DNA from 2 places in the Streptomyces sp. NPDC052721 genome. Region 1 is predicted to be linked to the other one. Evidence: riboswitches for the same ligand, from Rfam matches in the RefSeq annotation. Region 1 holds a riboswitch; the other holds the start of a gene.

What was found. Region 1 has a riboswitch for cyclic di-AMP ahead of AB0L21_RS24025 (M23 family metallopeptidase). Riboswitches for the same ligand answer to the same signal wherever they lie in the genome.
Region 2: linked by a shared signal. The riboswitch ahead of AB0L21_RS18755 (C40 family peptidase) and the one ahead of AB0L21_RS24025 (M23 family metallopeptidase) in region 1 are both predicted to bind cyclic di-AMP.

What each region holds. Positions count from the first base shown of each region.
Region 1 is NZ_JBFATL010000026.1:71,782-79,334, forward strand. It holds gene AB0L21_RS24015 (pitrilysin family protein) at 1-577, shown strand, start outside; gene AB0L21_RS24020 (pitrilysin family protein) at 574-1,962, shown strand; cyclic di-AMP (ydaO/yuaA leader) riboswitch at 2,199-2,359, shown strand; gene AB0L21_RS24025 (M23 family metallopeptidase) at 2,372-3,127, shown strand; gene AB0L21_RS24030 (GntR family transcriptional regulator) at 3,326-4,012, shown strand; gene AB0L21_RS24035 (HPr family phosphocarrier protein) at 4,215-4,496, opposite strand; gene AB0L21_RS24040 (GNAT family N-acetyltransferase) at 4,674-7,484, shown strand.
Region 2 is NZ_JBFATL010000018.1:7,102-14,654, forward strand. It holds gene AB0L21_RS18745 (ATP-dependent Clp protease proteolytic subunit) at 1-543, shown strand, start outside; gene AB0L21_RS18750 (hypothetical protein) at 551-856, shown strand; cyclic di-AMP (ydaO/yuaA leader) riboswitch at 1,197-1,427, shown strand; gene AB0L21_RS18755 (C40 family peptidase) at 1,431-1,904, shown strand; partial or broken gene AB0L21_RS18760 (LysE family translocator) at 1,912-2,025, opposite strand; gene AB0L21_RS18765 (ATP-binding protein) at 2,704-3,159, opposite strand; gene AB0L21_RS18770 (helix-turn-helix transcriptional regulator) at 3,373-4,233, shown strand; gene AB0L21_RS18775 (DUF397 domain-containing protein) at 4,244-4,465, shown strand; gene AB0L21_RS18780 (8-amino-7-oxononanoate synthase) at 4,563-5,690, opposite strand; gene bioB (biotin synthase BioB) at 5,838-6,986, shown strand; gene AB0L21_RS18790 (adenosylmethionine--8-amino-7-oxononanoate transaminase) at 6,979-7,553, shown strand, end outside.

The DNA.
Region 1 (7,553 bases):
CACGCGCGCGTGCGACGCGGCCGACCTCGCCCTGACCATCCTGGGCGGCGGCGAGTCCTCCCGCCTGTACAACCGGCTGGTGCGCCGGGACCGGACGGCCGTCGCGGCCGGCTTCGGCCTGCTGCGCCTGGCCGGCGCGCCCTCCATGGGCTGGCTGGACGTGAAGACCTCCGGTGACGTCGAGGTGCCGGTCATCGAGGCCGCCATCGACGAGGAGCTGGCCCGGTTCGCCGCGGAGGGCCCCACGCCCGAGGAGATGGAGCGCGCCCAGGCCCAGCTGGAGCGCGAGTGGCTGGACCGGCTCGGCACGGTCGCCGGCCGCGCCGACGAACTGTGCCGGTACGCGGTCCTGTTCGGCGACCCGCAGCTCGCCCTGACCGCCGTCAAGCGCGTCCTCGAGGTCACCCCGCAGGAGGTCCAGGAGGTCGCCAAGGCCCGCCTGCGGCCCGACAACCGCGCGGTCCTCGTCTACGAGCCGAAGTCCCCGGAGGCCGTCCCGGACGCCGGGGTCCCCGAGGACCCGGAGCAGGAAGCGACCGTAGAGGCCGGCAACGAGAACGAGGAGACGGCCAAGTGACCGAGCTCGCCACCATGGACTTCCACCCCCAGCCGCAGCCCGGCGAGGCCAGGCCGTGGGCGTTCCCGGCGCCCGAGCGCGGCACGCTCGACAACGGCTTGACCGTGCTGCGCTGCCACCGCCCGGGCCAGCAGGTCGTCGCCGTCGAGGTGCTGCTGGACGCGCCGCTGGACGCCGAGCCGGCCGGCCTGGACGGCGTCGCCACGATCATGGCGCGGGCCTTCTCCGAGGGCACCGACAAGCACTCCGCCGAGGAGTTCGCCGCCGAGCTGGAGCGCGCGGGCGCCACCCTCGACGCGCACGCCGACCACCCCGGTGTCCGGCTCAGCCTGGAGGTCCCGGCCTCCCGCCTGGCCAAGGGCCTCGGCCTGCTCGCCGACGCCCTGCGCGCGCCCGCCTTCGCCGCGAGCGAGGTCGAGCGGCTGGTCCGCAACCGCCTGGACGAGATCCCGCACGAGCTGGCCAACCCCTCCCGCCGGGCCGCCAAGGAACTCTCCAAGGAGCTGTTCCCGGCGACCTCGCGCATGTCCCGTCCGCGCCAGGGCACCGAGGAGACGGTCGAGAAGATCGACGAGGCGGCCGTACGCGCCTTCTACGACCGTCATGTGCGGCCCGCCACGGCCACCGTCGTCGTCGTCGGCGACCTGACCGGCGCCGACCTGGACGCGCTGCTGGGCGACACCCTGGGCGCGTGGACCGGCACCCCGGGCGAGCCCCGGCCGGTGCCGCCGGTGACCGCCGACGACACCGGGCGCGTGGTCATCGTGGACCGGCCCGGCGCGGTCCAGACGCAGCTGCTCATCGGCCGCATCGGTCCCGACCGGCACGACCGGGTGTGGCCCGCCCAGGTGCTCGGCACGTACTGCCTCGGCGGCACCCTCACCTCCCGCCTGGACCGCGTGCTGCGCGAGGAGAAGGGCTACACCTACGGCGTGCGGGCCTTCGGGCAGGTCCTGCGGTCCGCGCCGGACGGCACGGGCGCGGCGATGCTCGCCATCAGCGGCTCCGTGGACACCCCGAACACCGGCCCGGCGCTGGACGATCTGTGGAAGGTGCTGCGCACGGTCGCGGCGGACGGCCTGACCGACGCCGAGCGGGACGTCGCCGTGCAGAACCTGGTCGGTGTGGCGCCGCTGAAGTACGAGACCGCGGCGGCCGTCGCGAGCACGCTGGCGGACCAGGTCGAGCAGCACCTGCCCGACGACTTCCAGGCGACGCTGTACCAGCAGCTGGCGGCCACGGGCACGGTGGAGGCCACCGCGGCGGTCGTGAACGCCTTCCCGGTGGACCGCCTGGTGACCGTCCTCGTCGGTGACGCGTCGCAGATCAAGGCGCCGGTGGAGGCGCTGGGCATCGGTGAAGTGACCGTGGTGGCGGCCGAGTAGACGCGACCGTGACGGCGGCCGGATGACGGCACGCGCGCGTGGGGCCCTGGCGACCTACAGGTCGTCAGGGCCCCATGGTGTTCCACTCCGACCCCCGGTGCCCGTTTTGGGGCGGAGGTTGCCTGTCTGCCCTGTGGGATGCGCTACAAAAGCCGGGATGCGTTTGAGGATTGACAGCGTGCTTGCGTAGCTTCGTCCGGGCTGTTCGTCAGGCAGTGCGCCGCATCCGCGGCACCGGACAGTCATCGCCGAGTCCCCGTACGGCGCGAGCCAGGGGAGCCGGGGACCCACCGTCCCTGGGGTGAATCGGGCGCCCGCGCGACCGCGAGGGGGCTCGTAGGAGACCTTCCTGCTCCGAACCCGTCAGCTAACCCGGTAGGCGAGAGGGAAGGAAAGGACCAGCCACTTCATGGCGTTCATGTGCGCCACCGGGAAGCACCGCAAGCCCGGCCGGGTCAAGCGGACCACCGTTCAGGCGGCCGGCGTCGCGGCCCTCACCACCACCGGTGTGATCGGCACCCTCGCCGCCTCCCCGGCGCTCGCCGCCGAGAACTCCACGGAGCAGACCGGCCTCACCCCGGTCGTCGCCGCGTCCGAGGACGTCGCCGACGAGATCGGCGCGCAGGCCGCCGCGCAGCAGCAGGCCGCCGAGCAGAGGGCGGCCGAGGAGGCCGCGGCGAAGGCGGCGGCCGAGCGAGCGGAGGAGATCCGCGCCGCCAAGGCCCGGGCCGCCCGCGAGGCGGAGCGCAAGCGGCTGAACGCCTTCGTCGCCCCGATCGCCCACTCGTACGTCTCCACCGCCTACCAGGCCGGCAGCTCCCTGTGGTCCTCCGGTGCGCACACCGGCATCGACTTCCACGCGGCCAGCGGCACGGCCGTCCACGCGGTGGGCTCCGGCACGGTCGTCTCCGCGGGCTGGGGCGGCGCGTACGGCAACCAGGTCGTGATCCGCATGGCCGACGGCATGTACACCCAGTACGGACACCTGTCGTCCATCGGGGTCACGGTGGGCCAGAAGGTCGTCCCGGGCCAGCAGATCGGCCTGTCCGGCGCCACCGGCAACGTCACCGGCCCGCACCTCCACTTCGAGGCGCGCACGACCCCCGAGTACGGCTCCGACGTCGACCCCGTCGCCTACCTCCGCAAGCACGGCGTGAACGTCTGACACCGACCGCACGACTGTCCGAGGCCCCGGCTCACCGAGCCGGGGCTTTCGCCGTTTTTCATGGTGTCCGCCGGATCCGCTGTCCAAAAAATAGCCATGGATTAGGGCCCGCCGTCGGAAATTCCGGCTCATTGGAATAGAGTCACGGAACACGCGTCCATCGTCGACGTTTCACGGGGATTAAGACGGAGGTCGGTCATGCGTATTCCGGCGCACTCGGTGTGCACGGCCATCCGGGACGACATCGTCGCGGGTGTCTACGAGCGCGGCAGCCGCCTCACCGAGGAAGTCCTGGCCCGCCGCTACGGCGTCTCGCGCGTCCCCGTCCGCGAGGCCCTGCGCACCCTGGAGGCCGAGGGCTTCGTGGTGACGCGCCGGCACGCGGGCGCGTGCGTGGCCGAGCCGACCGAGCAGGAGGCCGCCGACCTGCTGGAGATGCGGACGCTGCTGGAGCCGCTGGGCGCCGCCCGGGCCGCCCAGCGGCGCACCGAGGCGCATCTGAAGGTGCTGCGCGGTCTGGTCCGGCTGGGTCAGGAGAGGGCCCGCAGAGGCAGCAACGAGGATCTGCGGTCGCTGGGCGGCTGGTTCCACGAGACGCTCGCCCAGGCCTCCGGCAGCACCTCGCTGACCTCGATGCTCACCCAGCTGCGGCACAAGATCGCCTGGATGTACACGGTGGAGGCGCCGGCCAGTCCGGTGGAGTCCTGGACGGAGCACGGTGCCATCGTGGACGCGGTGGCGCGCGGCGACGCCGAGCGCGCCCGGGCGCTCACCGCGCTGCACGCCGAGCGTGCGACGGGCGCGCACCGGCTGGGCTTTTCCCCCGCCGCGGAGCGCGTGAGGACTTCGCAACATGCAGTAAACATGTCGGGCCCGCGACATTAACAAGCGCACCGTATACAAAGAAGAGTTATTCCGGGCCGGGTATTTCCTGCTGCCCGAATTCATCCTGTCGTAATTCGCCGGAGCTCTCCGGGCGGCGGCGGGCGGTAAATCGACGGCACATCGGATCGAGCGCGCCCGCAAACGGCGAAGCCGCGCCGCCCGGAAAGGCGAACGCGGCTCCGGCGCTCTGTGCGGTGGTCGCTCAGACGGTCTCGGGCAGCTCTTCCAGGCCCTCGGAGACCAGCTTGGCCAGACGGTCCAGGGCGGCGTCGGCGCCCTCGGCGTCGGAGGCGAGGACGATCTCCTCGCCACCCTGGGCGCCCAGGCCCAGGACGGCCAGCATGGAGGCCGCGTTGACGGGGTTGCCCCCGGCCTTGGCGATCGTCACCGGGACGCCTGCGGCCGTGGCGGCTCGGACGAAGATGGAGGCGGGGCGGGCGTGGAGGCCCTCGGCCCAGCCGACGTTGACGCGGCGCTCAGCCATGTGTTGCTGCCCTTCGGTGTTCAGGGTTGTCTAGACCAGTTTCCCATATCGTGAAGCGCGTCCGGAGCGGACCTGCGTCCGCTCCGGTGTGGCACCGGACCGCGGCCTCGGTCCGGCTTCCCGTCCTCCACAGACTGCCTCGCGCCGTTGTCGGACGCGAGCCGTACTCTGGGGCCCATGCAGACCTCGGCGGACCGGCAGGACCGGCACCAGTACCCCGCCCACTGGGAGGCGGACGTGGTGCTGCGCGACGGTGGCACCGCGCGCATCAGGCCCATCACCGTTGATGACGCCGACCGCCTGGTCAGTTTCTACGAGCAGGTCTCGGACGAGTCGAAGTACTACCGCTTCTTCGCGCCGTACCCACGGCTCTCCGCCAAGGACGTCCACCGCTTCACGCACCACGACTTTGTGGACCGGGTGGGACTCGCGGCCACCATCGGCGGCGAGTTCATCGCCACCGTACGCTATGACCGCATCGGTACCGACGGCATGCCCGCGTCCGCGCCCGCCGACGAGGCCGAGGTCGCCTTCCTGGTGCAGGACGCCCACCAGGGCCGCGGGGTCGCCTCCGCCCTGCTGGAGCACATCGCGGCCGTCGCCCGCGAGCGGGGCATCCGCCGCTTCGCCGCCGAGGTGCTGCCCGCCAACACCAAGATGATCAAGGTCTTCACGGACGCCGGCTACACCCAGAAGCGCAGCTTCGAGGACGGCGTCGTCCGCCTGGAGTTCGACCTCGAACCCACCGACCGCTCCCTCGCCGTGCAGCGCGCGCGGGAGCAGCGCGCCGAGGCCCGTTCCGTACGCAGGCTCCTCGCGCCCGGCTCCGTCGCGGTGGTCGGTGTCGGCCGCGCCCCCGGCGGGGTGGGCCGCGGCGTCCTCGGCAACCTGCGCGACGCCGGCTACCCCGGCCGCCTGTACGCGGTGAACAAGGCGTTCCCGGAAGACCTCAAGGAGGTCGACGGAGTGCCCGCGCACCGCTCGGTGCGGGACATCGACGGGCATGTCGACCTGGCCGTCGTCGCCGTACCGGCCGCGCACGTGCCCGCCGTGGTCGCCGAGTGCGGGGAGCACGGCGTCCAGGGGCTGGTGGTGCTCTCCGCCGGATACGCCGAGAGCGGGCCCGAGGGGCGCGAGCGGCAGCGGGCCCTCGTGCGGGCCGCGCGCGCCTACGGCATGCGGATCATCGGCCCGAACGCGTTCGGGATCATCAACACCGCCCCGGACGTCCGGCTGAACGCCTCGCTCGCCCCGGAGATGCCCCGTCCGGGCCGCATCGGGCTGTTCGCCCAGTCCGGTGCCATCGGCATCGCCCTGCTGTCCCGGCTGCACCGGCGCGGCGGAGGGGTCACCGGGGTCACCGGCGTCTCCACGTTCGTGTCCGCCGGCAACCGCGCCGACGTCTCCGGCAACGACGTCCTCCAGTACTGGTACGACGACCCGGAGACCGACGTCGTCCTCATGTACCTGGAGTCGATCGGCAACCCCCGCAAGTTCACCCGCCTCGCCCGGCGGACGGCGGCGGCCAAGCCACTGGTCGTGGTGCAGGGGACCGGCACGGCGCCGCAGGGACACGCGGTCCGGGCCACCCGGCTGCCGTACGAGACCGTCTCCGCGCTGCTCCGGCAGGCCGGTGTGATCCGGGTCGACACGATCACCGAGCTGGTCGACGCCGGCCTGCTGCTCGCGCGGCAGCCGCTGCCCGCCGGGCCGCGCGTGGCCATCCTCGGCAACTCCGAGTCGCTGGGCGTGCTGACGTACGACCGGTGCCTCGCCGAGGGGCTGCGGCCCGCGCGGCCGGTGGACCTGACGACCGCGGCGACGGCGGAGGACTTCCACCGGGCGCTCGCCGCCGCGCTGGCCGACGGCACCAACGACGCCGTCGTCGTCACGGCGATCCCCGCCATCGGGGAGGGCTCACCGGGGGACGCGGAGCTGGCGCAGGCGCTGCGGTCGGCCGCGGCGACGGTGCCGGGCAAGCCGGTGCTCGTGGTGCACGTGGAGCTGGGGGGACTGGCGGAGGCGTTGTCGGCCGCGGCGAGCACCGCACCGGGTGCCGTCGAGAAGGTGCCCGGCACCGAGGGAGCGGCGGTCCCCGCCCCACGGACCACCCCGCCCGAAGGCACCCACCTCATCCCCGCCTACCCCGCCGCCGAACGTGCCGTCCGCGCCCTCGCCGAAGCCGTGAGGTACGCGCAGTGGCGGCGGGAGGCCGCCGATCCCGGGAAGGTGCCGGAGTACGACGACATCGACGAGAAGGGGGCCGCCCGGCTGATCGGCGAGCTGCTCGCGCGCGGGCAGGGGCTCACCATCTCCGACGCGGAGACCTGTGAACTGCTCGCCAGGTACGGCATACCCGTGCGCCGCGCCCTGCCCGCCCTCACCCCGGACGCCGCCGTCGAGGCCGCCCGCGCGCTCGGCTACCCGGTGGCCCTCAAGGCCACCGCCCCGCACCTCAGGCACCGCGCCGACCTGGGCGGCGTACGCCTGGACCTCGCGGACGAGGAGCAACTACTGCGGGCGTACGCCGAATTGACCGAGCTGTTCGGGCCGCCGGAGGAGCTGCGGCCGGTGGTGCAGGGGATGGCACCCCGCGGGGTCGACACGGTCGTACGGGCCGTGATCGACCCGGCGGCCGGGGCCGTGCTGTCCTTCGGGCTCGCCGGGGCCGCCTCCCAGCTGCTCGGCGACATGGCCCACCGGCTGGTCCCCGTCACCGACCGGGAGGCCACCTCGCTGGTGCGGTCGATCCGGACGGCACCGCTGCTGTTCGGCTGGCGCGGCTCCACCCCGGTGGACACCCCGGCCCTGGAGGAACTGCTGCTGCGGGTGTCGCGGCTGGTCGACGACCATCCGGAGGTGGTCGCCGTCACCCTGGAGCCGGTCGTCGTCGCCCCCCACGGAGCCAGCGTGCTCGGCGCCACGGTACGGCTCGCACCCCCACCGGCCCGCGACGACCTGGGCCCACGGACCCTGCCGGCGTACTGAGCGGGCACCGCCGCGCCGAGATCGGCCGCGCCCCGGCCTCCCGACCGGTCACGTGTGCTCGCGACTGGC
Region 2 (7,553 bases), on a different contig from region 1:
GAGGACCGGATCGTCTTCCTCGGCACGCCGGTCGACAACGCGGCCGCGAACGACGTCACGGCGCAGCTGATGTACCTGGAGCACACGGCGCCGGACCGGGACATCACGCTGTACGTCAACTCGCCGGGCGGCTCGTTCGACGCCATGGCGGCGATCTACGACACGATGCAGTACGTCAGTTGTGACGTGGTGACGTACTGCCTGGGCCAGGCCGGCGCCTCGGCCGCGGTGCTGCTCGCGGCCGGCGCTCCGGGCAAGAGGTTCACGCTGCCCGGCGCCCGCATGGTGATCGAGCAGCCCGCACTGCCCGAGCCGGTGCGCGGACAGCCCAGTGACCTGCTCATCCAGGCGGACGAGTTGACCCGGATCCGCTCGACGCTCGCGGAGATGCTCGCGCGGCACACAGGGCGCACGGCCGGGCAGGTCCACGAGGATCTGGAGCGCGACCTGATCCTCGACGCCGCCGGGGCGGTCGCCTACGGTCTGGTGGACGGCATCGTGCCGAGCCGCCGGGACACGCCCGGCGCACCGGACGCGAGGTGAGCCGCTCATGCTGCCGGACCTCCCGCCCCTGCCCGCGCTGACCCGCGCGGAGGGCGAGTTGATCGACCGTTACCTGGAGGCGGTCGACCTGCTGGGCCGCATCAACCCGGCCCGGCCCGGGGACACCTACCGCGGGCTGCGCGCGGCCCAGGCCCTGGTGCGCAAGGCGGCAGAGCTGCGCGACGCGCTCGCGCTGATGCACCAGCGGGGCGAGACGGAGCTGCACGGGGACACGCTGGCACGGGCGTTGCGGGTGCTGGACGGTGAGCGCCGGGCCGCTCGCGTCACGCTCCCGCCGGACGGCGTCGGCTGAGGCGGACGCTCCTTGCGGTCCGGGGGCCCGCGCGTCGACACGCGCCGTCCGGAAGGGACTTGAAACGGTCCGAACGACGTACCGCCGACCGGTGTACATCCAGATCGTTTCGCGGGCCTGCCGAGTTGCGCGGCACGCGACCACACGAGCCGCCTGAAGACGCTTCGCCCCAGGTCGGGGGCTACGTCCGGGATCTGACGGACGCTCGAACAGAGCAGTGTCCACCCGAACGGGTGAGTGGTGAGTAACGCCACAAATCCCCGATTCCGTTGGGATTTTCGGACAGTCGTGAGCCAAGATCCCTGTCTGACGACAAGCCCCCGCCACCGCGGCGGGGCGATCCGGGCGGACGCCGAGTCCTGCCGCCGCCCGGATGACCGGTCGACGGAGTGGATCGGCAGGAGTGGAGGACCCAAGCAAGGCGGGTCGCCGGAACTGATGTTCGTCTGTACGACACGGACGGGCGTCGGCTCCGGGCAACCCTTGGGGTGAAGCCGCGGCAACGCGGCCGGGCTACTTCGCCAGCCCGAATCCGACAGGTCATCCTTCACAGGCGGCTGACGAAGGGTTGCGCATGACTGCGCTCAATCGTGTCCCGTCGCTGATGGCCCGGGCCGGCACGGCCTCGGCTCTGACCCTTGCCGCCGTGGGCGGCTCGATCGCGGTGCCCGGCCTCGCCACCGACGCCTCCGCCGCGACCATGGCGACGAAAGCACTCAAGGTCGCGGCCTCGAAGAAGGGCGCCCCCTACGCGTGGGGAGCCACCGGGCCGCGCAGGTTCGACTGCTCGGGGCTGACGCTCTACTCCTACAAGAAGGCCGGCAAGAAGCTGCCGCGCACCGCCGCCCAGCAGTACAACAAGACGCACCACATCTCCGCCAGGAGCCGCAAGGCGGGCGACCTGGTGTTCTTCCACTCGGGTTCTTACGTCTACCACGTCGGCATCTACGCCGGTCACGGCAAGATCTGGCACGCCCCGAAGACCGGGGACGTGGTGAAGCTCGAGAAGATCTGGACGAGGAGCGTCTGGTACGGCCGGGTCAGCTGACCCGCCGTCAGGCAAGGAGCGACTCCAGCAGCAGGGCCGCTCCCAGCGCCGTCAGCGCCACCCCCGGTGCCGCCTGCAGCCCACGGGCGGCCCGGGGCCGGCGCAGCCACCTGCCGGAGCGGACGGGTGGTCCCGGCCGCGGCATTCTCCGGCGCCTGGACGGTCCCGGCGTGGCCACCGGCCGAACTGGAGCGGGCCCGGCACGAACTGGCCTGGCTGACCGGGCTCACCGGGGGCGCACAGCGGCTCGGCGCCTTCCCGGCCGCCGGGGTGCGTCTGCTGCCGCCGCCGGGGTTACGCGGTGGCGGCGCCGGGGTTACCGCGGTGGCGGCGCCTGCGAGGGTGATTTGACACTCACTCATGCCTGTCACTCGGCCACAGCCATCCTGGTGCCGACGCCGGTACCGTCTGGAGCCGGTCGCGGTGGAGGAGCTGGTCCCGGTGATCGCCTCGGGACACGCGCGTCCCAGCCCCTCGTCGCGGCTGCCGCCGCCGCGCGCTGGTCAGTGCCGGTTGGGGGTGGCCGTCGTACCGGAGATGGTGGCGCGGACCGCGACCACGCCCGTCGCGGTGCGGCCTCTGGAGGGCAGGCGGCTGCGCCGTACGATCCCGGTGGCGTACCGCGCGGAGGAGAGGGCCGCTGCGGTGGACGCCTTCCGGGCGCTGCTGCGGGAAGCGTTCGGGCGGGCGCATCTGACTGGGGGCGCCGGCGGGCCGGGCGTGGCCGAGCCGTGGGCCACGCGTGTCCGCCGTGCGCCGCTTGCCCGGTCCAGGAACGCCTCGGCCCCGTCCGGGAGGGCTACGGCTCCTGCTGGCCCGCCGGTACCGGGGCCGCCGGGATCGTCCAGGGGAGTTCGATCGAGACCGTCTTGCCGCCCTCTCGCGTGGGGCGGATGCGGAGTCTGCCGCCGCACTCCGCGGTGAGCCAGCGGATGATGACCATGCCGCGGCCGTTGTCCTGCTGGACGGCGGCGGGCAGTCTCTTCGGGAAGCGGGGGTGGCTGTCCGTGACACCGATGCGCAGATGTTCGTCATGGTGCAGCGCGATGTCGACCGTGAAGGTGGGTGACTGGCCGAAGGTGTGCTGTACGGCGTTCGTGGCGAGTTCGGAGACGATGAGGCGCACGGTGTCGGCGACGTCGGTGTCGGACGGCAGGCCCCACTCCGCCAGCGTGCCCACGACGTAGGAGCGGGCCGCGGAGACCGAGGCTGGATCGCTCGGCAGAGTGACGGATGCTTCCAGGTGGTCTGCCATGGCGACGTCGTCCCTTTCCCACGGGGCCGTGGTCCGACAAGTGGCGGAGGGTTCGAGTACGGTCCCGGACTGGTGCTTGTTCGCCAGACTGCCACCAACGGGCCGGTCACGGGGAGCGATCCACCAAGATATGCATATATCTGTCGCTCGAAGCGGTGAACTCTGCGACGCGAGACCGTATGTGGGCGGCCCGGAAGGAGTAAGGAGGAGCCCATGCAGAACGGTCCGGCGGTGCGCCGCCGCAAACTGGGCGCCGAACTGCGCATGCTGCGTACCGGTGCGGGGCTCACGAGCGGTGAGGCCGCCCGGCTGGTCGGCTGGCACCAGTCGAAGGTGAGCCGCATCGAGACCGGCGCCAGCGGTGTGAAACCGGCCGATCTGCGGTTACTGCTCGACGCCTATCAGGTGCGGGACACGCAGCTGCGCGAGTTGCTGCTGATGCTGGCGGGGTCGGAGGACGCGGGCGGCCGGCACCGCTGGTGGCACGCCTACCGCGGGGTGCTGCCGCCCACCTACCGGGACTTCATCAGCCTGGAGTCACAGGCGAGCGCGATGCGCACCCTGGAGACGACCGTGGTGCCGGGTCTGCTCCAGACGCCGGAGTACGCCCGCGCGGTCACCCGGGCGGCCGTGAAGGACCTGGACGAGGACCGCCTGGACACGCTGGTGGAGGTGCGCCTGGCCCGGCAGGACGTGCTGCGTTCCGACCCTCCGCTGGTGCTGAGCGCCGTACTGGACGAGGCGGTGCTGCGCCGCGAGGTCGGCGGTCCGGGGGTGATGGCCCGGCAGCTGGAACGGCTGATGGATGCCGCCCGGCTGCCCCAGGTACGGCTCCAGGTGCTGCCGTTCGCGGCGGGGGCGCATGTCGGACTCACCGGGCCTTTCGTTATCTTCTCATTTCCGAGCACTTCTGATCTGGACGTGGTTGTTCTCGACCAGTTGACGAGTAGCCTCTACCTGGAGCGGAAAGAAGACCTCATGGCCTACTCCGAGGCCTTCGACACCCTTCAGTTGCACGCCCTTTCCCCCAAGGAATCGTTGGACTACATCGCCGGGATAGGTGACGGCGCGTAAGGAGGCAACCATGTCAGCTCTGCCTCGGAACGTCCCTGCCAGTACCGACCTGCACCCCGTGCGCTGGCTGCGCAGCAGCTACAGCACGGGAGCCAACAACTGCGTGGAGACGGCCCGGCCGCGCTCCGGCCCCGCGGCCGGACTGCTCGCCGTGCGCGACTCGAAGAACCCCGCCGGACCCGCGCTGCTCTTCTCCGCCGGCAGCTGGGCGGAGTTCGTCACCACGCTCTGATCAGACATCAGCACGTCTGATCAGAGGTCAGCAAGCTCAGAGCAGAACCAATCACCCGTTGCTCACCCTCGTGCGACGCACGGCCGTGTACGCCGACTCATGGTCGTGTTTCGCCGATGACACGTACAGCGCGTTCGATCTCCGCCCCGGAGAGGTCAGCCCGGGCGGTCAGCCTCAGCCGGGAGATGCCGTCGGGCACGGAGGGGGGACGGAAACAGCCCACGGCCAGGCCTGCCGTACGGCAGTCGGCCGCCCAGCGCACCGCCTGCTCCGGGGACGGAGCCCGCACGGAGACCACCGCGGCGTCCGGACGCACCGCTTCCAGACCCGCGGCGGTCAGCCGTGCGTACAGCTCCGCGGCCACCTCGCGGGCCCGTGCCGCCCGTTCGGGCTCACGCTCCAGCAGCCGCAGCGCGGCCAGCGCGGCACCGGCCGCCGCCGGCGCCAGGCCGGTGTCGAAGATGAACGTCCGGGCCGCGTTGACCAGGTGGTCGATCACCCGGGCAGGGCCGAGCACCACCCCGCCCTGGCTGCCCAGCGACTTGGACAAGGTGGCCGTGACGACCACGTCCCCGGCGCCCGCGAGCCCGGCCGCGTACGGCGCGCCCCGGCCGCCCTCGCCCAGCACGCCGAGCCCGTGGGCGTCGTCCACGACCAGTCCCGCGCCGTGCTCCCGGCACGCCTCGGCCAGCGCGGTCAGCGGTGCCCGGTCCCCGTCGACGGAGAACACCGTGTCGGAGACGACGATCGCCGCTCCCCCGTGCGTCGCCAGGGCCTTGCGCACGGCCTCCGGATCGGCGTGGCCGACGACCTGCGTCTCGCCCCGGGCGAGCCGGCAGCCGTCGATGAGGGAGGCGTGGTTGCCCGCGTCGGACACGATCAGCGAGCCGTGCGGGCCGAGCGCGGTGACCGCGGCGAGGTTGGCGGCGTACCCGGAGGAGAACACCAGGGCCGCCTCGAACCCGCAGAACGCGGCCAGCGCCCGCTCCAGTTCGGTGTGCAGGGCGGTGGTACCGGTGACCAGCCGGGAGCCGGTGGCGCCGCCGCCCCAGGTCCGGGCGGCCTCGGCCGCTCCCTCGACGACCTCCGGATGGCGGGTCAGCCCCAGGTAGTCGTTGCTCGCCAGATCCAGCAGCGGCGCGTCGGCGGGGCGCGGACGCAGGGTGCGGACGAGTCCGGCGCGGCGGCGCGCCTCGGCCTGCTCGTCGATCCAGCCGAACACCATGGGTCCTCCGGTGCTTTTGTAGGTAGCGGACAGACCCTAGCGGTACGACCAGCCGCCCAGGGTGTGGCAATACCCACACGGTGAACCTGCTCCGTTGTGCGAAGTCTCCTTGGCCCGGGGCGGTCCCGTAGGACAGGATCAGGCCTCATGGACCTGCTGAACACGCTGGTGGACAAGGGGCTTCGGCGCGAGCTGCCGACCCGCGAGGAAGCGCTCGCCGTGCTGGCCACCTCCGATGACGACCTGCTCGACGTGGTGGCCGCGGCCGGCAAGGTGCGCCGGCACTGGTTCGGGCGCCGGGTGAAACTCAACTATCTGGTGAACCTCAAGTCGGGCCTGTGCCCGGAGGACTGCTCGTACTGCTCCCAGCGGCTCGGCTCCAAGGCCGACATCCTGAAGTACACCTGGCTCAAGCCGGACGAGGCCTCCCAGGCCGCCGCCGCGGGCCTCGCGGGCGGCGCCAAGCGGGTCTGTCTGGTGGCCAGCGGGCGCGGCCCGACGGACCGGGACGTGGACCGGGTCTCGGAGACCATCAAAGCGATCAAGGAGCAGAACGAGGGCGTCGAGGTGTGCGCCTGCCTCGGCCTGCTCTCCGACGGCCAGGCCGAACGGCTGCGCGCGGCCGGCGCGGACGCGTACAACCACAACCTCAACACCTCGGAGTCCACGTACGGGGACATCACCACCACCCACACGTACGCCGACCGGGTGGACACGGTGCACAAGGCGCACGCGGCCGGCCTGTCCGCGTGCTCGGGTCTGATCGCCGGCATGGGCGAGAGCGACGAGGACCTGGTCGACGTGGTGTTCTCGCTGCGTGAGCTGGACCCGGACTCGGTTCCGGTGAACTTCCTGATCCCGTTCGAGGGCACCCCGCTGGCCAAGGAGTGGAACCTCACCCCGCAGCGCTGCCTGCGGATCCTCGCGATGGTCCGGTTCGTCTGCCCGGACGTGGAGGTCCGGATCGCGGGCGGCCGTGAGGTCCATCTGCGCACGATGCAGCCGCTGGCACTGCACCTGGCCAACTCCATCTTCCTCGGCGACTACCTGACCAGCGAGGGCCAGGCAGGCAAGGCCGACCTGGAGATGATCGCGGACGCCGGGTTCGAGGTGGAGGGCGCCGACCAGGTGACGCTGCCCGAACACCGGGCGGAGGCCGGGGGCTGCGGGGACACCGGGGGCTGCCACGAGGGCGGCGTCTGCGGGTCGGCACCGGCGGTGGCGGGCGAGCCGCGGACCGACCTGGTGGCGGTGCGCCGCCGGGGCGCCGGCACGGACCTCGCGCCCAATGCCTGAGCTCGGTGTGGCGGAGCTGCTGGAGCTGGACCGGCGGCATGTGTGGCATCCGTACGGCCCGATGCCCGGGCGCGCGGAACCGCTCGTCGTGGAGGCGGCGAGCGGGGTCCGGCTGCGGCTGGCGGACGGGTCCGGCGAGCTGGTCGACGGCATGTCGTCGTGGTGGTCGGCCATCCACGGCTACAACCATCCGGTCCTCAACGAGGCCGTGCGTGACCAGCTGGGGCGGATGAGCCATGTCATGTTCGGCGGACTCACGCACGAGCCCGCCGTCCGGCTCGCGAAGCTCCTTGTCGACATGTCGCCCGACGGCCTGGAGCACGTCTTCCTGGCCGACTCGGGGTCCGTGTCGGTCGAGGTCGCCGTGAAGATGTGCCTCCAGTACTGGCGCTCGCTCGGCCGGCCGGGCAAGCAGCGGCTCCTGACCTGGCGCGGCGGCTACCACGGCGACACGTGGAACCCGATGTCCGTGTGCGACCCCGAGGGCGGGATGCACCAGTTGTGGGCCGGGGTGCTGCCCCGCCAGGTGTTCGCCGACGCGCCGCCCGCCGGGTACGAGGAGGCGTA